One region of the Nocardia citri genome, then DNA from elsewhere that is predicted to be linked to it. Evidence: riboswitches for the same ligand, from Rfam matches in the RefSeq annotation. Region 1 holds a riboswitch; the other holds the start of a gene.

Region 1 (11,576 bases):
CTGCGGCCAAGGTGTCACCCCCGCCGTGGTCATTGCCGGTGCTGATCCGCGGCGCGGTGAACTCGAGGAAGCGATCGCCGTCGAAAAGCAGATCGGTGCTGACCTCGCAGGAGCGCAGGTGCCCGCCCTTGACGATCGCCCACCGCGCCCCCAGCTTGTGCAGCGCCTGCGCCGCCTGCCGCGCCGAGGCATCATCGATGACCTCGATACCGGTGATCAGCCGCACCTCGTCGAGATTCGGTGTCACCACCGTGGCCAGCGGAATCAGCGTGTGCCGCACCGCATCCAGCGCCTCCTCGTGCAGTAGCGGATCACCGTGCATGGATGCCGCTACCGGATCGACCACCAGCGGCGTCCGATCCCCACCGATCCCCACCTCCTGACACACCGCCGCGACCGACTCGATGATCGCGGTCGAGGCCAACATCCCGGTCTTGGCCGCCCCGACCCCGATATCCCCGACCACCGCGCGCACCTGATCGGCCACGACCTGCGGCGGAATCTCATGGAACCCGCTCACCCCGACCGTGTTCTGCACCGTCACCGCGGTTACCGCCACACACGCATGCACCCCGCACAGCGCCATGGTCCGCGAGTCGGCCTGAATTCCGGCACCGCCGCCGGAGTCGGTCCCGGCGATAGTGAGGACACGAACCGGGGTCTGCCCGTCGGGCACAAGCGGCAGGAATTTCACAACCCAGACCATACTCAGCGTCGACGTGTCCGAGCGGGTCCGGACAGCAATGGCTGGGCCGTCCAGCAGATTTCGACACGTTCCCTGACGCCGGGATCTCGTGACCGAGGCATCAGGCGCGCGTGTTGCCGGTGGGTATCCAGGGTGGGCCGCGCCGTGCGAGGGGCTGGATCGCGCGGCCGTCGACCCATGCCGTCCAGCCGTTGTTGCAGGCGATATGCGCCCAGTCCCCGGCGCGGCCGAGGATCTGGAGTTCTACGCCGGGATCGATGCTGGTGATGGGGCCGAGGTTCGGATCGGGCGCGGCCCATGCGTCCAATCCGCCCTCGGGAGCCAGATGGGTCGGGTACCAGAGGGCGGCGAGGGGTTCGATGGCGCGGCCGTCGACCCATGCGGTCCAGCCGTTGTTGCAGACGATATGCGCCCAGTCGCCGCAGCGCTCGAGGATCTGGAGTTCGACGCGTGCGTCGATGCGGGCGACGGGCGGCCAGGTCGAATCGGGCGTGGCCCAGGCGGGCATCCCGTTCGCGGGCACCTGGTGGGTCGGCTGAAATGTCGGTGCGCCGCCGCGCTCGACCCGCGGCACGACTTGCGTGGGTGCGGCCGCTTCGTCCAATGCCGGTATGTCACCGGTGAACGGCTCGACCACAGCCGGATCCAGCACATCGCGCACCAGACGGAGCGCGACTTCGGTTGTGGTCTCGAATAATTCGGTACGTGGGTTGCGTGCCGCCAGCTCGCGCCAGCATGCGAACCGGGTCGAGAATGTCGAACGGAACACCGTGAAATAGGCGAGTGCGTCCTGTTTCGTTGCCGCACCGGCCATTACGGCAATGCTCCCGGTCGTCAGCAGCTGACCGAACGACCGCGCCACCGCGGTCCCGGCATCGGTGAATCGGTAGCTACCGAGCGCCTCCAGTCGCACAAGGCCCAGCGACGCCAGCCGCGCCAGTCCCTCCGTCATCCGGCCGGCCGCCGCCGCGAGTGATACCGGGGTGGCGCCCTGGGCGGCGGACAAAGCCCAACGGGTGTCGCCGGCGGCCAGCCCCTTGGCGAGTTGCTCCTCCAGCTCGAGCGCACGCAGCTCGAGCGGTCCGGGCGCGAGGTTTCGATGCAGGACCCCGGCCAGGCGGGCCTCTTGTGCCGCGTCCGCGGCGGCGAGCAGTGCGGCGAATGCGATGAGATCGAGGTCGATCGGGAGCGATGCGAATCCGGGGCCGTAGGAGGTGAGATCGAGCAGATGGTCGACCAGCATGGCGGCCTGGGTCAGGGTTGGCACAACGGTGAAATCGAAACCGTCGTCGCCGGTCCCGGCCTGCATGACGAAGGTGTCGTCTTCGTCCCCGCGCAGCACCAGCGCCGCGGTCCACTTGTCCTGCCCGGCGTGGTTGGCGGTGATGGCGGTGGTGTGGGCTGGATCGGCGGCGATCCGCAGTGCTCCCGTCGCCGGTCTGGTGAGTCGGTCGTCGGCTTCGAGCAGTCCGGTGTCCCGCAGCGCGGCCGCTGGGTCGGGCGGCGGGGTGATCAACGGCAGCGTGGACCGCGGTCCGGGCTCCAGCCCAGCGATGGACAAGGCCGCGGCGAGCTGGTCCGGGTCCAGTCGGAAGCACATCAACATCGTCGACTCCTTCCCGCGCTCGGGCCGCTGCTCGAAAGCGGCTCGGTGGGCATCCATACCGCGCCGTCCTGGATGCGCAGGATGCGGCGGCGGGGCAAGCCCAGGTGCGGGCAGTCGCGCACATTCGTCGGTAGCCGCAACGCCCGGTCGCGCCGGAGCAGCGGTGGCGCGACCATGAACAGGGCGAGCAGGGCACAAAATCCAGCAGGACCCGGACCGCGAACCATTGCGCGAGTGGTATCGACCGCCGGGCCCGGTGTCCGCGGTGCGCGGTGTGCTTCGGGGTGTCCAGTCATCGGAGTTCTCGGGTCGACCGAATCACATGTATGGTTTCACATGCGGCGATTGCTCAGCAACAGGTCGACCCGGGGGTCTCGACCCGCGAAGTTCGGACCGCGCTCGCAGCTTTGATCCGGTCTGCCGCGTAACCCGATCCGGCGCGCACGAGGTGTCCGGGCTGGGCCGCGATTCTCGACCGGGCAGGTCGAAGCCGAACTAGCGCCGCCCCAGGAACAGCGTTTGGGTGCTGCGGCCGAGCGGGCCCTTTTCATCGAAGAGCGCGTACCCGCAACCGCAAGGCCGATGCCATGCGGTTGCGGGTAAGTGGCAGCGTCCAGGCAAACCCATTGGTCGGCCGGCTGTCCACGAGTCAGTTCGGTCGAGACGAACCGATTCGGATTCGCCGGATCTGGAATGTAGAAGGCGCCGGTCACGGCGTTGTCCCGACCCGCTGGGGTGTTCGTCCAGTTAACGATTCTGCTACGACGCTACTTCGCGGCGATCGGCTGCCAGCGCTATACCCGTCCGAACGCGAGGGCGACATTGTGGCCGCCGAAACCGAAGGAATTATTGAGAGCGAAATCGATGTGCTGCTCGCGGGGTGCACCGGCCACGACATCGAGGTCGATCTCCAGGTCGCGATTGTCGAGATTCAAAGTGGGCGGGACGATTTGGTCGCGCAGCGTCAGCATGGTGAGGATGGATTCGAGCGCGCCGACCGCGCCGATCGAATGGCCCAGTGCGGATTTGGGGGCGTAGACCGATGCCTCCGGAGTAACCGCGGTGATGGCATTGGCCTCCGACGCATCTCCGATCGATGTCGAAGTGGCGTGCGCATTGACGTGCTGAATATCCGAAACCTGCAGTCCGGAAGTAGATATCGCCTTGCGCATGGCGCGTGCGGCACCGATGCCCTCCGGCTCCGAGGCGACGATGTGATAGGCGTCGGAGGTGATTCCCGCGCCGAGCACGCGACCGTGAATCCGAGCGCCGCGCGCCCGCGCGTGCCGTTCGGACTCCAGCACCAGCAGTGCTCCCGCCTCGCCGAAGACGAACCCGTCGCGGTCGCGATCGAACGGCCGCGATGCCCGCTCCGGTTCGTCATTGCGAGTACTCATCGCCCGCATCATGGCGAAACTCGCGATCGGTACCGCATCGATATGCCCCTCGACGCCACCGGCCACCACGACATCCGCCTCGCCGGTGGAGATCAGCCGCCAGGCGTGCGCGATCGCCTCCGAACCAGAGGAACAGGCCGAGACCGGCGCGAAAACCCCTGCCTTGGCGCCGATTTCGAGTCCAACCGTCGCGGCCGGACCGTTCGGCATGACCATCGGCACCGACATCGGCGAAACCTTCCGGTAGCCGCCGTCGCGCATCGAATCGACCGCAGTGATGAGGGCGTCGCCGCCGCCGAGTCCGGTGCCGATGACGACCGCGAGCCGCTCACCCTCGACCTCGGGTGCGCCCGCATTGCGCCAGACCTGGTGACCGAGCACCAGGGCCATTTGCTCGACATAGGAGTGACGGCGCTGTTCGACGCGGGTGAGCTGGTCGCCCGGCCGGGACTTCAACTTGCCGCCGATGCGGACCGGCAGGTCGTATTCGGCCACAAAATCGTCGGCGAGCAGGCCGATACCACTGCGCCCGGCAAGCAGTCCGGACCAGGTCGCGTCGATGTCATCGGCGATCGATGTGGTCGCGGCGACCGCGGTGACCACGACGGCCGGGCGTGTTTCTGAAGCGATTGTTACAGTCACGGTGTTATAGATACCTGTACCAATCGCTACAGTCAATCCATGGCTCGCCCACTCGACCACGCGAAACGCGCCGACCTGCTGGCCGGTGTCGTCGAATACATCGCCGCCCACGGTCTCGGCGATTTGTCGCTGCGCCCGCTCGCCGCGGAACTCGGTACCAGTTCGCGCATGCTGATCCACTACTTCAACACCAAGGAAGAACTGCTGGTACAGGCGCTGACCACGCAGCGTCCGGATATTGCCGCGGTATTCGCCGGGGTCTCCGATGCGGCGTCGCTGCGGGCCCGGCTCGGCGAATTCTGTGCGGTGAATATCGCGGGGGAGGCCACGACGAGTGTGCGGGTGCTGCTACAGGTGCTGGGGGCCGCGTGCGTGCCGGGCAGTCCCTACGGCGAATACGCGAATACCGCGATCGCGATCTTCATCGGGACGCTGACCGATGCGCTGCGTCGAATCGAATCCATTGATGACCCGGAAGCTGTTGCCACGCTGTTGGTTTCGGGGCTGCGCGGCATTATTCAGGATCGGCTGATCACCGGTGATGTGGAGCGCACCGATCGGGCTGCGCGTAAGTTGATCGACCAAACCATCCGTTAGGCGCGATATTTCGAGGTAGCCGCTGTTGTGGTAGACCCGTGTCGATGAACCCCCAGGCGCAACGAACGACCCTGTGTCGGCCGCACATGTGGAGTGCGCCGACACAGAGTCCTCGATGAGGTGCGTCAGGCAAGCGCGATGGTGGCGCACAGGGCGGCGACGGCGATGAACTGCAAAGCCACCCGGCCGTTGATGACGCTGTTCCACTTGTCCTGCAGTGCACGGGCATTCGCCGGAATGACGCCGGACTGCGCGGCGGCGGTCTGCTGGGTGTTCACCGGCTTCGCGACCCGAACATAGATGCCGAGCCAGGTCACCAGCGCCAGTGCGGCGATACCCGCCGCGATCGCCGCGGCCGCGTGACCGCCGAGGGCCGCGAGAGCCGTTGCCGCAATGGCGGTTACCACACCGCCGATGCCGACGATCGGCATCCGGCGATCACCGTAGTAGTGACCCCAGCCCGCCGAGATGGTCACGGTCCGGTCGTCCAGCTTGTCGTACACCGACCGTGTGATCAGCGCGAAGCAGGCATCGGTGCCGTAGACGACGGCGTTCGCGAGGACTGAGACGACGGCGACGACCTGGATGAGGGTGGTGGTCATGAGCTTCCTCGTTCGTTGACAGTAGCGTTGTTAGAGAATCTAGCAACGCTAGAAAGCTTAGTCAACGGGTCTCGGTGTGACCGTCCCCTACGACGTGGCACCGACGACCACCCCATGCATCGGGCCCGAACCTGCGCTCAGCCCATCTGCGCGATCCGGCAGGTACGCTGATCGAGCTCCAGTCCTACTGATGGGCGATGAATTCCGTCCGCCAGCACCGTCGGCACTACTACAGGCACACCGATCGGGAGGACCACCATGCAGAAGATCGTCACGAACCTCTGGTACGACACCCAGGCCGAGGAGGCCGCGGAGTTCTACTGTTCGCTGTTCGAGGATTCGAAGATCACCAATGTCGTGCCCTACTCCGAGGCGGGGCCACGCGAAGCCGGGCTCACCATGCTCGTCGATTTCGAACTCAACGGCCAGAAGTTCACCGCCATCAACGGCGGCGGTGACTACCACTACACCCACGCCATGTCGCTGCTGGTCAATTGCGACAGTCAGGAAGAGGTCGACCGACTCTGGACGGCGCTGCTCGCCGACGGCGGTCAGCCGATCGAATGCGGTTGGCTCAACGATAAATACGGCATTCCCTGGCAGATCTGGCCGGTCGAGGCCGAGGCCCTGCTGACCGGTACCGATCGCGCTGCCGCGAATCGCGCCACGCAGGCGATGCTCGGCATGCAGAAGATCGACCTGCAGGGCATGCGGGACGCCTACGAAGGCAAGATCAGCTGATCTGCCAGGAGCCGACCTCGCGGTAGCCGGAGTTGTAGATGGCGGAGCCGTCACCCTCGGTGATCTGGTAGTGCTTCATATTGCCGCCCCAATAGCGCAGGATGCGGCCGAGCTCGTCGGCGAGATCGGCCGGCACCGGCATGCCGTCGGGCAGGACATCCAGATCTACCTCCAGGGTGAATTTCACCCTGAGGAATGTACCGGCGTGTGGTCGGGCGTCGGGCGCTTCGCGGTACGTTCCGCCGATCGGCGGGCGGGGCATGGATGTGGAAAGGTATCGTCGGGCGGAAAAATTCACACACCAACGGGGGCTCGCACCAGCGGGCTGAGAGGACGGCTAGCCCGATTCGGGCGCTCAGGGCCGTCGACCGTATGAACCTGACCGGGTAATGCCGGCGTAGGGAGGATATTCATGGGCACACCTGTCGACTCGGTGACCACCGGTCCGATCGAAGGCAGCGTCAAGCATTACCAAGACGTCGATGACCTGCGCATTCCGGTGCGTCGGATCAATCTGACCAACGGTGAGCACTTCGACGTCTACGACACCTCTGGTCCGTACACCGATGACAGCGCGACCATCGATCTGGAGGCCGGTCTACCGAAGTTGCGCGACGGCTGGGCGAAGCCCGACGTCGACGGTCCGCGGACCCAGCTGGTCTGGGCACGGCAGGGCATCATCACTCCCGAGATGCGCTTCATCGCCGCCCGCGAGGGCGTTTCGCCGGAGCTGGTGCGTGACGAGGTCGCCGCGGGTCGCGCGGTCATCCCGGCCAACCACAAGCATCCGGAGCTGGAGCCGACCATTATCGGCAAGAAGTTCCTGGTCAAGATCAATGCCAATATCGGCAATTCGGCCGTGTCCTCCTCGATCGCGGAGGAGGTGGAGAAGATGGTGTGGGCCACCCGCTGGGGCGCGGACACCATCATGGATCTGTCCACCGGTAAGAACATTCACGAGACGCGCGAATGGATCCTGCGCAATTCGCCCGTCCCGGTCGGTACCGTGCCGATCTATCAGGCACTGGAGAAGGTGAACGGCGATCCCACCGCGCTCACCTGGGAGATCTACCGTGACACCGTAATCGAGCAGTGCGAGCAGGGCGTGGACTATATGACGGTGCACGCCGGTGTGCTGCTGCGCTACGTGCCGCTGACCGCCAAGCGGGTCACCGGCATCGTCTCGCGCGGCGGATCCATCATGGCCGCATGGTGTCTGGCGCATCATCAGGAGTCGTTCCTGTACACCAACTTCGCCGAACTCTGCGAGATCCTCGCGAAATACGATGTGACCTTCTCCCTCGGCGACGGCCTGCGTCCCGGCTCCATCGCCGACGCCAATGACGAGGCCCAGTTCGCCGAGCTGCGCACCCTCGGTGAGCTGACCAAGATCGCGAAATCGCATGGCGTGCAGGTCATGATCGAGGGCCCGGGCCACGTGCCGATGCACAAGATCGTCGAGAACGTGCGGCTGGAAGAGGAGCTGTGCGAGCAGGCGCCGTTCTACACCCTCGGCCCGCTCGCCACCGATATCGCCCCTGCTTACGACCACATCACCTCGGCCATCGGTGCGGCTATCATCGCCCAGGCGGGCACCGCCATGCTCTGCTACGTCACCCCCAAGGAGCATCTGGGTCTGCCGAACCGTGACGACGTCAAGGTCGGTGTGATCACCTATAAGATCGCCGCGCACGCCGCCGACCTCGCCAAGGGGCATCCGCACGCTCAGGACCGCGATAACGAACTGTCCAAGGCGCGGTTCGAATTCCGCTGGCGCGATCAGTTCGCCCTCTCCCTCGATCCGGACACCGCCCGCGAGTACCACGACGAAACCCTGCCCGCCGAGCCCGCCAAAACCGCTCACTTCTGCTCCATGTGCGGTCCGAAGTTCTGCTCCATGCGCATCTCCGCCGACGTGCGGGAATACGCGGCGCGCCAAGGGCTTTCGGAGACCGAGGCGATCGAAGCCGGGATGGCGGAGAAGTCCGCGGAGTTCGCCGACCACGGTGCGCAGGTGTATTTGCCGGTCGTGTCGTAGCTAGCCCGCAGAAATGGCGATAGCCCCGGACCAAGGGGTGGTCCGGGGCTTCTAGCAGCAAGGTACACGAAGAATCCGCCGCTCAGGAGCGGATTCGGAAAAATTTCATGCCGAGCAGTTGCCTGATCAGCGTCGGCGCGGGCCGATCGGGAAACCGAGGCCGCCGAGACAATTCGGCCATAGGGGAGATTGTCCGGACCGAACAGAGTGTTGTCGGGAACCTCGGGTCTTCACGCGGGCCCTCGGCGCTGGTTCGCGTGCGGGCGCCGGTCCGGCTGCCGATGCCCGTCGGACTGTGGTCCGCGGCCGGACCAGGTCCACGCATATCCCGGATCCTCGCAGGCCAGCGCGCCTTCGCCGAGTTCGAGCGGTCGGAAGGTATCGACCATGACCGCGAGTTCGTCGAAGTAATCGATGCCGATACTGCGCTCATACGCGCCCGGCTGCGGTCCGTGCGCATAACCGCCGGGATGTACCGACACCGAACCCTGTCCGATACCGGAACCCCGACGCGCTTCATAATTTCCGCCGCAGTAGAACATGATCTCGTCGCTGTCGACATTGGAGTGGTAGTACGGCACCGGAATCGATAGCGGGTGGTAGTCGACCTTGCGCGGTACGAAATTGCACACCACGAAGTTGATCCCCTCGAATGCCTGATGAGCGGGCGGCGGTTGGTGCACCCGGCCCGTGAGCGGTTCGAAATCGGCGATGTTGAAGGTGAGCGGATACAGACAGCCGTCCCAGCCGACCACATCGAACGGATGCGTCGCGTAGATCATCCGCGTGCCGAGCACCCGACCCCCCGGTCGATGCTTCACCAGCACCTCGATATCGGTTCCGGTGGCGATCAACGGCTCTCCCGGCCCGTGCAGATCGCGCTCGCAGTACGGCGAATGTTCCAGCAGCTGACCGAATTTCGAGAGATAGCGCTTCGGCGCGGCGATGTGGCTGGATGCTTCGATGACATAGGCGCGCAGCGGTTGCGGGCCGCTCGGCAGCCAGCGGTGCGTGGTCGCGCGCGGGATCAGCACCTGGTCGCCCTGCCGGGCCGGGATGGTGCCGAAGACTGTTTCGACCTCGGCCGCACCGGATTCCACGTACACCAGCTCGTCGCCGATCGCATTGCGGTATAGCGGTGACGCGCCTTTGGCCACCACATAGGAGATCCGCACATCCGCATTGCCGAGCAGCAGCCGACGGCCGGTAACGGGATCGGCCCCGGCCGGCGTGTCACCCGGAAAGAGTGTGTGCAGCCGCAGATGCCGATGGCGCAGTGGATGATTCGGAGTGAGGGTCTGGTCCGGCAGCTCCCATACCGTCGAATCGACGATGGCGGGCGGCAGGCCGCGGTGATACAGCAGCGAGGAATCGCCGGCGAAGCCCTCCTCGCCCATCAGCTCTTCGTAATAGAGCTGTCCCCGGTCGTCTCGATGCTGGGTGTGCCGCTTCGGCGGCACCGCTCCCACCTGCCGATAGAACGCCATGACCGCACCTCCGGCTGGACCGCTGGTTTGCTTTCCATCGTAGTTCCGCAGGTGCCGGTAGGGTGAACATCTTGCCGGTCTACTGCTGTCTACTTCGGCATTTCGCCTAGTGATGGCATGAATTGCTGAACAATTGTCAGGCGTGACGCATTGCGCGGTACACCGCCGCCGCGCCCTGAATGAAAACCAGGAGAACCGACGACGCCACTACCTAGTCGGCGAACTCGGCGATTACGGGGGCGTGGTCGCTGGGGCTCTTGCCTTTTCGTTCCTCGCGGTCGACCGTCGCGTCTTTGGTACGTGCCGCGAGGGCGGGGGAGGCGAGGATGAAATCGATGCGCATGCCTTCCTTTCGGGGGAAGCGCAGTTGGGTGTAGTCCCAGTAGGTGTAGACGCCAGGGCCGGGAGCGTAGGGGCGCATTACGTCGGCGAAGCCGGTTTCGACGATGGCGTTGAAGGCGTCGCGTTCGGGTTGGGAGGTGTGGGTTTTGTCGGCGAAAAATTCGACGGACCAGACATCGTCGTCGGTGGGGGCGATATTCCAGTCGCCGACCAGGGCGATCTGCGCCTGCGGATCCGCGGCGAGCCACTGGGCGCCGTTGGCGCGCAGGGCGGCAAGCCATTCCAGTTTGTAGGCGTAGTGCGGGTCGTGCAGCGTGCGGCCATTGGGGACGTACAGGCTCCACACCCGGACTCCGCCGCAGGTCGCACCGAGTGCGCGCGATTCCACGATCGGGGTGCTGATCAGCGATTCGGCCGCATCCTTGTCGAAGCCGGGCTGATTCGGAAAGGCGGCTTCCACCTCTTCCAGTCCGATGCGGGAGGCAATGGCAACACCGTTCCACTGGTTCAATCCGATGTGGGCGACCTCATAGCCGAGTTCGTCGAAGCGCTCGAACGGGAACTGATCATCGCGACATTTGGTTTCCTGCATCGCGAGCACGTCGATGTCCTGGCGGTCGAGGAAGTCCGCGACCCGGTCGAGGCGGGAGCGGATCGAGTTGACGTTCCAGGTCGCGAGACGCACGGATGGCTTCCTTCACACTAGGGCTGTAGGTCTGTGGTACTTCAGGCTGTTGTCCGCAGCACAGTCGGTTCAGCCGGAGCCGTCCGGCGTGGCATACCGGTAGGTGTGGTGGTCGAGGAAGCCCAACTCGTGATACATCGCGATGGCCCCGGCGTTTTCGGCCTCGACCTGGAGATATGCATGGGTGGCGCCGCGATCCGCACCCCAGCGGATCAGCTCCGCGCAGATCAGCGAGCCCAGTCCGTGCCTGCGGTGTTCGGCCGCCACCGCGACGCAGGTCAGCCCGATCCAGCGGCGGCCGTCCGGTGCGGTGGTGAGTGCGCCGCGACCGATCGCGATGGGCTGCGGCAATCCGAGCGAGGCGAAGCCCAGTTCGCCGTCGTGAACGGCTGTCAGCACCTCCACCACCGGTGGCGTCGAAACCGGCTGTGTCGCGGGATCTTCGCCGCTGTAGCGGTGCATCGACAACCATGCCTCATCGGGTGCGGGCACGATGCGCACCATCCGCGGCCCCTGCGGCAGTACGAAATTCTCGATATCGATCGCCAGCAACCGGGTTTCGCGCCGACTCCGCCACCCCGGCGGCAGCGCCGCCAGCCGATCCGGCAGCGCCAGCTGCACCGGCAGGCCGTGCGCGGTGTACCACGCGCCGATCCGCTGCAGCGTATCCGCGCCCAATGCCGCCGGACCGTCCGAGCTACCAAGCGGCACAGCGGAATTGGCGCGGCTGGTG
Region 2 (11,576 bases), on a different contig from region 1:
GACGTCAACGTCTTGCCCGCGAGGACGCCGGCCTCCACGAGCAGCCAGGGACCGTGACAGATCGCCGCGACGGGCTTACCCGCGCGCACGAACTGCTGTGCGACTTCCACGGCGCGCTCGCAGACACGCAGTTTGTCCGCGTTCACCGTGCCACCCGGCACGACGAGCAGGTCGAAATCGTCGACCTCGAGATCGTTGAGTGCCGCATCCGGCTGCACGACCTCATCCTTGTCGACATCGTGTCGAAAAGTCTGGACCTCGCCGCGTTCGGGGGTCGCGTGCACCGCGACGGCGCCGTGTTCGCGCAACCAGTCCAACGGCATCAGCAACTCGTCGTGTTCGACGCCGGTATTCGCGGTGATGACCAATGCGCGCACACCGCGCAATTCCTCGGACATGACCGGGACCCCTTTCTCGCCGATCTTTCACCAAGGTCGACCTACCCGCGCGCGGGCGACTCAAACGATTCCGGCATCGGTCCGGACCAGCGATTTGCGCAGTAAAATCCAGTAATGGCCGTGGCCCTGCCCACCGTCGGCGTGGAAGAGGAGTTCCTTCTGGCGGATCCGATCACAGGTGCGCCGAGTCCGCGGAATGTCGAAGTCGCGGCGGCGGCGGCCGATGTCGGCATCGATCTGCAGTTGGAGTTGACGCGCTGTCAGGTCGAGATAAATACCGGCGTGCACACCCGGACCCCCGATTTACTCGATGACCTGCGTCGATTGCGACGCAGTGTGGCCAATTGCGCGGAGAAGCACGGCGCACGGCTGCTTGCGGTGGCTGTTCCGCCCGCGGTACCGAAGACGTTTCCGGTCACCGATACCCCGCGCTATCAGCGCATCGAACGCAATTTCGGGATGCTCGCCCATGAGCAGGGTTTGTGTGGCTGCCATGTCCATGTCGGGGTGCCGTCACGGGAAACCGCGGTGCGGGTGGGGAATTATCTGCGGCCCTGGCTACCGGTACTGTTGGCGTTGACCGCAAATTCCGCGGTCTACCGCGCCACCGATACCGGATACGCCAGTTGGCGCAGTATTCAGTGGCGGCGGTGGCCGAGTGCCGGACCGCCACCGTTCTTCGATTCCGAAGCCGATTACGACGATATGGTGCGGATGATGCTCGCCAGCGGCAGCATTCTCGATAAGGCGATGGTGTATTGGGATGTGCGGCCCTCGGCCTCGTATCCGACTGTCGAGGTGCGCGTCAGTGATGTACCGGCGACGGTCGAGGAAACGGCGTTGCTGGCCACACTGATTCGCGCCGCTGTCGTCATGGCGAACGCCGCGCTGCAGAATGGGCTGCCACCGCCGCCGGTGCCCGCGGAGGTTTTGCGGGCCGCGTATTGGAAGGCCGCCCGATCCGGGTTGGACGGCGATGGGCTCGACACGCTCAGCGGCCGCGCGTTTCCGGCCCACACCCTGCTCGGCAGGCTGGTCGACCACCTCACTCCCGCGCTCGAGCAGCTGGGTGACCAGCAGTTCGTCGCCGAAACCGTCGATGCGGTGCTCGCACGTGGCAACGGCGCTCGGCGCCAACGCACCGCGTTGTCCGCGCACAACGATGTCAACGATGTCATCGATGTTGTCGCCGCCGCGACCCTCGAAGGGTGCTATTGACCGGACAAGCACGGCCTGTGCGGCGACGAGAGCTTGTTCATTCTACTACGCAGCATAGTTGATACGGCTGTGACAGGAACCTGGTTCCATGGTGGTATGGCCCTGCTCGTCGGCACGTCGGGTTGGCAGTACCGGGACTGGCGCGATGTGTTGTATCCGGGAAACGTTGCGCAGCGCGCGTGGCTCGAAACCTACGCAGCGGGCTTCTCGACGGTCGAGAGCAACAATGCCTTCTATCGACTGCCCAGCGTCGAGACCTTCGCGGCATGGCGGGATCGAACACCGCCGGACTTCTGTTTCGCGGTCAAGGCAAGCCGATTCCTTACCCACATCAAGCGGCTGCGCGAACCCGAAGAGCCAGTCGCGCGGTTGATGGCGCACGCCTGCGCACTGGGCGACAAGCTGGGACCGGTGCTCCTGCAACTTCCGCCGACTCTGCGGGCGGATCCGGCACTGCTCGACGCCTGCCTACGCTGTTTTCCGCAAGAGGTCCGGATCGCGGTCGAACCCCGGCACGATTCCTGGTGGGTTCCCGAAGTTCGTGCTGTGCTGACCGAATGCGGTGCGGCGCTGTGTTGGGCCGATGTCCGGTCCCGCCCGGTCGCCCCGCTATGGCGGACGACGGATTGGGGTTATCTGCGACTGCATTCCGGACGTGCGACACCGGCACCGCGCTATGGACGCACGGCACTGACCAGTTGGGCGCGACGGCTGGCCGACACCTGGCCGGATCATGCGGAGGTGTTCGTCTATTTCAACAATGATCCCGGCGGTGCGGCGGTCCGCGACGCGATCGTCTTCGCGCGCATCGCCGCCGCGGCCGGAGCCACCGTCAGCCGAACTCCCGCAACGGATTTCAGCCGACGATAGCGTTCATTATGGTGCCGGCGCTGGACGCGATGACGCCACCGAGCATGGCGCCGGCGAGCATCTTCGGCGAGTCCAGGGTGCCGCCGCTCCACTTCTCCCAGGCGAACCTGCCTCCGGCGTAAGTGATTCCGCAGACACCCGACAGCATGACAAACCAAGTCAGGTAACGGACCATCTGCAGGATCTTCTCCGAATTGGGCGGCGCCTCGGGCGTCGGATCCCCGATTTGAGCAAGGACAGTCTCGTGCAAGGTAATCAGCATCATGGGCGCGTACTCATTCCAGGTTGAGGCGGGCGATGAGCGGCAGATAACCGAGCAATAACCAAGTTGGTACCGCACAAGTATGGTCGCTGGGCGCGCTTTTCGGGGCGGTCTCGGCGGAACCTGTCTGGAATGTCCGAAGCGCGGCCCGACGCGCCGGTGCGCGGGTGTAGCATTTCGCCCGAACAACCCCAGCGCGGGAGCTCGGGCACGGCCGGGCTGAGAGGGCGGACCCCACGTTTCGCCGACCGCATGAACCTGTCCGGGTAATGCCGGCGTAGGGAGAGCGGTACCGGGATGTCTGCACCCACCCTCGATCCATCCGAGCGGCGCGAAGCACCGCTGACCCTGGATCAACCCGCGCCGAAGGTCCTGTCGTTCTGGGATCAGAGCGCGTTCTGGGCGAACCTCGGGGTCAGCCTGCTGGCATTCTCCGGCGCATACACCGTACTGGCGCCGAATACCGACGGTGTCGCGCAGATCTCCATCGCCGCAGGCATCCTCGCCATGATCATCGGAACGATAGTCGGCGGACTCATGCTCGGACTGGCCGCGGTGCCGGGTGCCGAGACCGGTAAGCCCGCGATGATGCTGCTGCGTGGACTGTTCGGCGCGAAGCTCAGCTACCTGCCGACAGTGCTCAACATCGCGCAGCTGATCGGTTGGGGCACCTTCGAACTCATCGTGATCGGCGATGCGGCCGAGGAGTTGTTCGACGGTGGGCCGCACTGGGTTTATGTGGTCGCCGCGGGTGTGCTGACGACGGTATTGACGATCTGGCCACTCGGTTCGGTGCGGATGCTGCGGCGGTTCGTGACCGTCGGCGTGGTGATCGCGTTGATCTGGTTCTACGTCCAGTTCGTCCGCGCGGGTCTGCCGGATCTCACCGCCAGTCCGGGGCCGAAGGGCGGCGGCCCGTTCGGCGTGGATTGGAATCTCTTCTGGATCGCCACCGATGCGGCACTTGCGGTTTCGATCTCCTGGGTGCCGGTGGCGGCCGACTATACCCGGCACTCCCGCAGCACTGGCGCGGCATTCGGCGCGGCCAGTGCAGCCTATGCGTTCACCCAGATCATCGCCTATGTGCTCGGGTTGTTCGCGTTGGCGCTCGCGTCCGGCGACGGCGGGGTCTATTCGCCGTTCCTCAAGGTCACCCTCGGCGCGGTGTTCTTCTTCGTCTTCGTCTTCCGTGAGGCCGATCAGTCATTCGCGAATGTGTATTCGACGGCTGTGTCGATTCAGAATCTCACACCTCGGGTCGACCGCCGGGTGCTCTCGATCGGTCTCGGCGTACTGATCACTTTGCTCGCACTGCGGCTGAATATGGCGAACTACTTCGGCTTCCTCGGCCTGATCGGTTCGGTTTTCGTGCCGCTGCTCGGCGTACTCGTCGCGGACTTCTTCCTGCGGGTGCGCGACCACTGGGATACCGCGGCGGCCGCGCCATCACGGTGGGGCATGGTTTTCGCCTGGCTGGGAGGACTTTCGGTCTACCAGCTGATCAACCCGGGCGCCGCCGGAGTGTGGACCGAATTCTGGGTGGACGTGCAGGAAAAGCTGCACTTCACCAAGCAGGCGTGGATGAGCGCGTCGCTGCTGTCGTTCCTGGCGGCGGTCGTGGTCGCGTGGGGTGTAGGGCGTCTTTCGACGCTGCGCAAGTCCGCGTAGTCGCCGGACCACCGCGCTGGTTCGGCCGTCACGCCCCAACACGCGCGATACCGGTTCCAATTCGCCGGCGACCACGTCGGATACCGAAGCGCCACCGAGGAATTCGCCGCTCAACTCGATACGTTGCTCGCTAAACGCGCGTAGAGATCGCCCCGGCGCGATGCGATGCTCGAACCAGCCATCTCGCTCGGCAGATATCGTCGACTCCATGGCTCGGGACATACCCCTGCAGGTCGCGGTGTGTGGACCGCGTGATTGCACGAACACCGAGGCCGAATGGGCTGCGGAGGTGGGGCGACTGCTCGCGGCTGCCGGTGCCACCGTTTTGTGCGGCGGCGGGACCGGCGTCATGGCCGCGGTCGCCGCGGGGGCTTCCCGCGCGGGCGGTCTTGTCATCGGATTGCGGCCTGATACGGACCGGTCGGCCGCCTGTCGCGGTCTGTCCGCCGTTCTCTACACCAATATGGGTGAGGCGCGAAACGCTATTCTCATTCACTCGGCCGACGCGGTAATTGTGATCGGCGGTTCCTGGGGGACCCTGTCCGAACTCGCTTTCGCTCGCCACCGCGGCACCATTCCCGTCATCTCCCTCGGCGGCTGGCAACTTCGCGACGCCAGCGGAAACCTTATCCCCGCAGCGCAACGTGCCAACAACCCCGCCGATGCTGTTCGGCTCGCCCTCGCCTGAGCCCCGAAACCTATTTCGGCGCCACTCAGCGCACGCGGGCACGCGCGCCCGGATGCGATGGCGGAATCCACGACATGCAGCCAGTAGGCGTTGGTCCTGAACGAGACCACCCCCGGAAACCGCCCGGACCGCTGCCCGCGCCGGCACGGCCATCCGCCGGAGTGTGGTGGCCATCGACACAGCATGTCCAGCACGAGCGCCGCCGATGGGACGTTGAACGTCGCAGGGTAATCAGCGGCGCGAGGCCCTGAGCGACAAGATGTTCCCTCAGGCGATCAAACCCAGGTCGTGCCGAGCGGTACCGACAGCGGGACCAGGGTCGGTCGCGATGACGCGGTGCAGCAATTCCGAGTAGATGTCACGGAAGTCGACGGTGGTTTTCAGATCACCGTTGTCGAGGTCGGTGAGGCTGGGCTCGTCGCCGTAGAAGCCGCCCTTGACCCGCGCTCCCGCGACGAACACCGGCCCGGCGGTGCCGTGGTCGGTGCCCTGGGAAGCGTTGGCGGCGACGCGGCGGCCGAATTCGCTGTAGGCCATGAGAACTACGTCGCGACCACGGGGATGCCCCGCCATATCCGTCAAGAACGCCGACACCGCCTCGTCGAGCCGTCCGAGCAGTTGCTGCTGGGTGCGGCGTTCATCGGCATGGGTATCGAAGCCGCCCAGGCTCACCGAATACACCTGGGTCGGTACGCCCGCTTTGATGCACTGTCCGACGAGCGCGAGCTGGGCGGCGAGCGGATTGCCACCAGCGCTGGCGGGTTTCGCGCCGAGCGAGGAAAATGTCTGCGTCACAGCCTGTTCGGCGTCATAGCCTGCACAAACAAGCGCCTGGGCGGGACTGTCGCGGGGGTCGGTGGCAGCGAGTGCGGCCAAGGCGGCGGATAGTTCCGGCGATAGCGGGGCCGAGGCGGGATCCAGCGCCGCTGCCGTGCGCTTATCCCCTATCGCCAACTGCGGCAGCACCGGGCCGATATTGACCGCACGCATGGGGTCGTCGCCGGTCGCGTCCAGCCAGCGCCCGATCCATCCGGTATCGACCGGGCGGTCCGGAGCGGCTGTCTGCCAGATGTCCATCGAGCGGAAATGGCTGTGATCCGGATGCGGATAGCCGACTCCGCGCACGATCGCGAGATTGTGGTTGCCCCACAGGTCCGCGAAACCCTTCATCGCCGGATTGAGTCCGAGCTGCCCGTCCAGGTGCAGGACCTCCTGCGGCTGATACGACAACTCCGGTCGCGCATCGTGATAGGCGTTGTCCGCGTAGGGAATCACGGTGTTGACGCCATCGTTGCCGCCGTACATCGTCACCAGGACCAGGATTCCGTCGCCCGGCGCCAGGGGTGCGGTGGCTGCGTGCCGGTGCACCTGCTCCCAGGTGATCACGGAGCCACCGGCCAGCCCGAGCGCACCCAATACGCTACTGCCGACAAGGAACTGTCTGCGATTGAATCGAGTCATGGTTCGATGACTTTCCGGTCAGCTGGTCAGGTACTCGGGAGTGTTCACCGCGATCGCGGTGAGTCGGGCAGGATCGTTTCGAACCGCCGCGAGCACGGCGGCGCTGCGGTTCGACCAGGAGCCGATGCCGAGCTGGTAGCCGACCGCATCGAGGCGATCGCCCGGCGCGGCGGACGAAATCCCGCTCAGATCCGCCTTTTTGACGAGCTCAGATGCCGCGGTGAGTCGAATCTGCGCCGCGGCTGTCGACATCCACGCCTGGCCGTGCGACCAGCCACCGACCGACGGCGGGTAGAACGGCAGCTGTCCGAGATTGCGTAGCACACCCGACAGCTTCTTGACGTCGGCGTCGTTGTCCATCGGCACCGCCAGCGCCCGCACCATGCCGATCAGCCATTCGACCGGGCCGTGCACGACAGAGTCATGCACGGCGGCGAATTCGTCGTCGGTGAGGATCGCGACCACCATCCCGGCGGCGTCGCGGTTGGGTCCGTAGGCCGCCACGGCACGATCGATCGCCAGTTGCGACGGCGGTGTATCGGAGCCGAGCTGCTGCCACATCCGCCCGGCCAGATAGCGCGCCGACTCGGGCCGGCCGAGCACGATATCGCAGAATTCGCGGGCGCCGAGCGAACCTGTCACACCGAGCACGGTTTTGGTGCCGGGATCGTGCCGCTGGGAATTCAACGTGGCGACGCTGCCGTCGATCGTCCACCCGGTCAACGCACGCGCGCCTTCGCGCACATCGGTCTCGGTGTAGCCGTTGCCGTGCCCGAGCGCGAATAGTTCCAGGAACTCGCGCGATAGATTCTCGTTGGGCGCCTTCGCCGAATTACTGGTGCCGTCGAGCCATTCGAGCATGGCCGCGTCGGTGAGCATCGCGTAGGCCAGCGCGCTGAAGTCGCCGGTGCCCAGAGTGCGCAGCTTCTGGTTCTGCGCGGCCAGGGCGGCGGCGTTGCGAACTTTGGCCGCCGATGTCGCGAAATGGTTGTGCCACAAGAGGGTCAGCTTCTCATGGATCGGCTGATGTACGGCGGCCATGCGCCGTAGCCACCACGCGCCCAGCATTGCGATTTCGTTGTTGCGTTCGGCGTTGTACCGTCGGCGGACCTCGGCCGTCGCGTTTTTGCCCGGTGCGGCGGTCTCGGCGAACACCGGCAGCGGCGTCGCCCGCGCGCCGGGATCGGCATCGGGACCGGTGGTCAATGCCGATCGCAGATAGTCGGCGGGCTGCTGCGCACGCGCGGCATCGATCTCGACCCCGGTCGCGCCGAAGCCGGCGCGGCGAAGCACGCGCGCGGTGCGCATCCACTGCGCTGATTGGCTGCCCATGATTCGAGTATCGCGTCGGCCCCCGCGTCCGTCGGCTCGTTCGTCGCGGCCTTTCAGGCAATCTTCAGCTCCGAGGCGCAACAATGACACCTGTGCAGGCGGGACGAATACTTGTCATCGAAGACGCCGAGGCCATCCGGGTCGCGGTGGGATCGGGGCTGACCACGGCCGGACACGAGGTGCTCAGCCGTGAGCACGGCCAGCAGTTGGAGCGCGATCTCGCGCAGTTCCGGCCAGATGTGGTCGTGCTCGACATCATGCTGCCCGGACGCGACGGATTCACTCTGCTGGAAACCGTGCGTGCCAGATCAGGGGCCGGTGTCGTCATCCTCACCGCCCGCGACGGCATCGAGGACCGGCTGCGCGGGCTGCGGGCCGGCTCGGATGATTATGTGGTCAAACCGTTCGACCTGGCCGAGCTGGTGGCCCGGGTCGATGCGCTGTTGCGGCGGATGGGCAGACTCCAGACCAAGACCACGATCGGCGATCTCGTCATCGACGTCGAATCCGGTGCGGTACACCGTGGCGGCGAGAACATCGTGCTGACCCTCACCGAGTTCAAGCTCCTCGGCTATCTCGCCGCGCACCGCGACCGGGTGGTCACCAAGGCCCAAATCCTGACCGCCGTATGGGGATACGACGATTACGACCCCAACCTGGTCGAGGTATATGTCAGCGCGGTCCGACGCAAGTTGGAAGCACACGGACCACGGCTGCTGCACACCGTGCGCGGCCTCGGCTACACCTTGCGAGTCGGCGACCAGTGAGCTGGCAGCGCCGCCCGGGTGACCACCACCGCTCATACCGGGTCGGGGTGCGATGAAGACGGTGTCGCTACGCAGGCGGGTCACGCTCACCACCGCTACGGTGCTCGGTGCGGTACTGATCATCGTTTCGCTGGTGGTGCACGGGTTGTTCTCGCTGGCGCTGAATCGCGGTCAGAACGCGGTGCTCGCCGACCGCGTTCAACTAGCACAGCAACTTGCCGGCCAAGGCATCTCGCCCACCGATCTGCTCACCCGGATCGATGCGCGCTCGGTACGGGCGCGGCTCGTCCTCGCCGACGGCCGCACCTTCGGCAGCCTGAACGCCCAGCACGAGGACCAGTCCACGGTGAAGACCAGACACGTGCTGCTCAACGGCCAAGGCGAGTTGGCCCACGCGCGAATGACCCTGCAGCTCGATACCAAACTGGTGGCGGGAGCGCAGTCGAAGCTGGTGGGCGTCCTCGCGGGCACCACCGCCGCCGCGCTGCTCGTGATCGTCATCGGGTTGCCGTTCGGTATTCGGCGCGCCCTGGCACCATTGGATTCGATGACCGTGCTGGCTCGCGAGATCGCCCACGGCCGGCGCGGGCGGCGGTTGTCGCCATCGCGGCCTGACACCGAACTGGGCCGCACCGCAACGGCTTTCGATGAAATGCTGGACGCATTGGAGGGCGCCGAGGCCCGAGCGCAGGCCTCGGAGGAACAGCTCCGTACCTTCGTCGCCGACGCCGCGCACGAGTTGCGCACCCCGATCACCGGAATTCGCGCGATCGCCGAAGCGGTCCTGCAGCAGCCACCCGACGCCGATCCCGACGCCAGCCTGCAGATGCAGTTGCTGTTGGTCCGTGAGGCCCAGCGCGCGGGCCGGCTGGTCGACGATCTCGTCGATCTGGCGCGTATCGACGCTGGTCTGCGGCTGCGGCACACACCGACCGATCTCTACGACCTCGCCGCCGCCCAGTTGGATCGGATGCGGCTGCTGCACAGCGATATCGAGTTCGAACTCGCGGGCGATCACGTGGTCGCGGCCATCGACCCCGAACGTGTCAACCAGGTGCTGTTGAATCTGCTCGAGAACGCGTGCCAAGCCATGCCGGGTAGCGGCGCGGTCACCGTGCGGGTCGGCGCCACCAGCAGCACCCTGGCCGAGGTGATGATCAGCGACACTGGCCCGGGGGTGCCGCCCGGCGAACGCGAACGGATCTTCGACCGGCTGGTGCGTCTCGACCAGGCACGCGATCGCCGTGCGGACGGTTCCGGCCTGGGACTTGCCATCGCCCGCGGCATCGCCAGAGCCCATGGCGGCGACCTGATCTGCGTCGTCCCTGCGCCCGAACAGCACGGTGCCGTCTTCGTGCTGCGGCTGAAGATCGCCTGAAGATCGTGGCACGACAAGTGCGCTCGGCAGGTCGGGTCGGCAGATTCGATGGGGACATATCCCTCCCACCACTGGAGTAAGAATGAAGCGCAGTCTCGTCGCCGCCACCCTCACCGGTCTGGCCATCGCCCTGCCCGCGACCGCCTCCGCCGACCCCGGACCGCAATGCAACCCCGCGGCCGCGGCCCAGGCAAGGGCGGACAGCGCTGCGAAGGTCGCGGCATTCCTGGCCGGTCACCCGGACTTCGCCGCGGAAGTAGCGAAGGTGAAGAGCCTGCCCAAGGATCAGCGCAAGGCGGAGTGGACGTCCTACCGCCAGGCGCACCCGCAGGACGTACAGGACTTCAGGACCGCGCGCGCGGCCATCCACGACTACCGTCAGGCCTGCCACAAGTAAGCCATCGATCTCGGCCACCCGCGCCCGGAGTCATGGGCGCGGGTGCGGATCGAAAGCAACAATGCCCCTGGGCCGCTTCACAAGTCGATCTCGTTCGTACGGATCATGGGGAGTGATCACCCGGATCGCCGAAGTACACATGCGGCGCGACGACAGTTACGTTTTCCGGAAATGAAAACCAGTCGGCGAGCCCGACGAAACAAGCAGTTTCTTCACGAAATCTTGACTGCGACCCGGGATAACCTGCGATCTACGCTGGAAGGACAGGAAGGCATATGGCCAGGCCACATGCCCGAACACTACTACCGAGGGGCTGGCGTGAACGTCATCACTCGACCCGAAGTTTGGGCCACCCAATCGGTGGACCTGCCCACCTACAGCACCACCGCGGTCACCATCGGCACCGCGATCCAGCTGATCATCATCGTGCTGATCACCGCCGCGGTCCTGCTGGCCGACCGTACCGGACGGCAAAGGTAATGCCCGTACAGCACGGCCGTTCACGCCCGCGCGACCAAACGTGAGCAGCCCGTCAACGGGAAGATCCGCTATATATCGGAGCCGGTCGGAACAAGCTTCCATTCATATCGTCAGCTTCAGCACCACGGCGTGAGCCCGGATCCCGGGGACTGCGGCGGCACAGTGGCGGTATCGGCGTCGCGGCAGGCCAACCACTGCGGCCATTCTCGCCAGCGGCAGCGCCGCGACGGCGAAAAGACCAGTCCCCCACCGGAAGTACGCCGGTGGCCGCCGCGGGCAGCGACGGCCCCGGCACATCGAAGGTCTCAAACCTCGGCGAGCTTCTTCGCATCCTTGCGGACGCCGAATGAGGTGACGATCTCCATGATGCCGAGGATGATCAGCCACCACCCGGCGACCAACGCCAGTGTCGCCACCGATGCGACCGGCCACACGATCAACACCACACCAGCGATCGCGGTGATGATTCCGAAGAAGGCCTCCCAGCCCCGGCCCGGCAGCGCGGGTTCCGAGATCGCCGCCATCAGCAGCGCAACACCGCGGAACAGCCAGCCGATGCCGATCCACAGGCCGAGCAACAGAATCGACTCCAGCTCGTTACGGAAGCAGAAGACACCGATGATGATCGACAACACACCACTGACGAACGCCAGCACC

Evidence for each region. Region 1 has a riboswitch for thiamine pyrophosphate ahead of thiC (phosphomethylpyrimidine synthase ThiC). Riboswitches for the same ligand answer to the same signal wherever they lie in the genome.
Region 2: it holds a riboswitch for thiamine pyrophosphate, as region 1 does, so the genes downstream of both, ACW2Q0_RS16675 (purine-cytosine permease family protein) here and thiC (phosphomethylpyrimidine synthase ThiC) in region 1, are expected to answer to the same signal.

Annotation. Positions count from the first base shown of each region.
Region 1 covers NZ_JBSUQM010000006.1:82,543-94,118, reverse strand. The annotation lists gene thiD (bifunctional hydroxymethylpyrimidine kinase/phosphomethylpyrimidine kinase) at 1-694, opposite strand, end outside; gene ACW2Q0_RS11510 (SH3 domain-containing protein) at 807-2,369, opposite strand; gene ACW2Q0_RS11505 (KasA/KasB family beta-ketoacyl-ACP synthase) at 3,107-4,351, opposite strand; gene ACW2Q0_RS11500 (TetR family transcriptional regulator) at 4,391-4,948, shown strand; gene ACW2Q0_RS11495 (DUF1772 domain-containing protein) at 5,074-5,550, opposite strand; gene ACW2Q0_RS11490 (VOC family protein) at 5,809-6,291, shown strand; gene ACW2Q0_RS11485 (hypothetical protein) at 6,284-6,478, opposite strand; TPP riboswitch at 6,586-6,712, shown strand; gene thiC (phosphomethylpyrimidine synthase ThiC) at 6,704-8,329, shown strand; gene ACW2Q0_RS11475 (homogentisate 1,2-dioxygenase domain-containing protein) at 8,560-9,816, opposite strand; gene ACW2Q0_RS11470 (exodeoxyribonuclease III) at 10,028-10,843, opposite strand; gene ACW2Q0_RS11465 (N-acetylglutamate synthase, CG3035 family) at 10,913-11,576, opposite strand, start outside.
Region 2 covers NZ_JBSUQM010000010.1:79,690-91,265, reverse strand. The annotation lists gene ACW2Q0_RS16695 (type 1 glutamine amidotransferase domain-containing protein) at 1-398, opposite strand, end outside; gene ACW2Q0_RS16690 (glutamate--cysteine ligase 2) at 513-1,616, shown strand; gene ACW2Q0_RS16685 (DUF72 domain-containing protein) at 1,713-2,486, shown strand; gene ACW2Q0_RS16680 (hypothetical protein) at 2,473-2,751, opposite strand; TPP riboswitch at 2,935-3,051, shown strand; gene ACW2Q0_RS16675 (purine-cytosine permease family protein) at 3,046-4,416, shown strand; gene ACW2Q0_RS16670 (SLOG cluster 4 domain-containing protein) at 4,625-5,104, shown strand; gene ACW2Q0_RS16665 (DUF1501 domain-containing protein) at 5,372-6,565, opposite strand; gene ACW2Q0_RS16660 (DUF1800 domain-containing protein) at 6,584-7,897, opposite strand; gene ACW2Q0_RS16655 (response regulator transcription factor) at 7,981-8,664, shown strand; gene ACW2Q0_RS16650 (ATP-binding protein) at 8,717-10,042, shown strand; gene ACW2Q0_RS16645 (hemophore-related protein) at 10,125-10,439, shown strand; gene ACW2Q0_RS16640 (hypothetical protein) at 10,758-10,919, shown strand; gene ACW2Q0_RS16635 (HdeD family acid-resistance protein) at 11,225-11,576, opposite strand, start outside.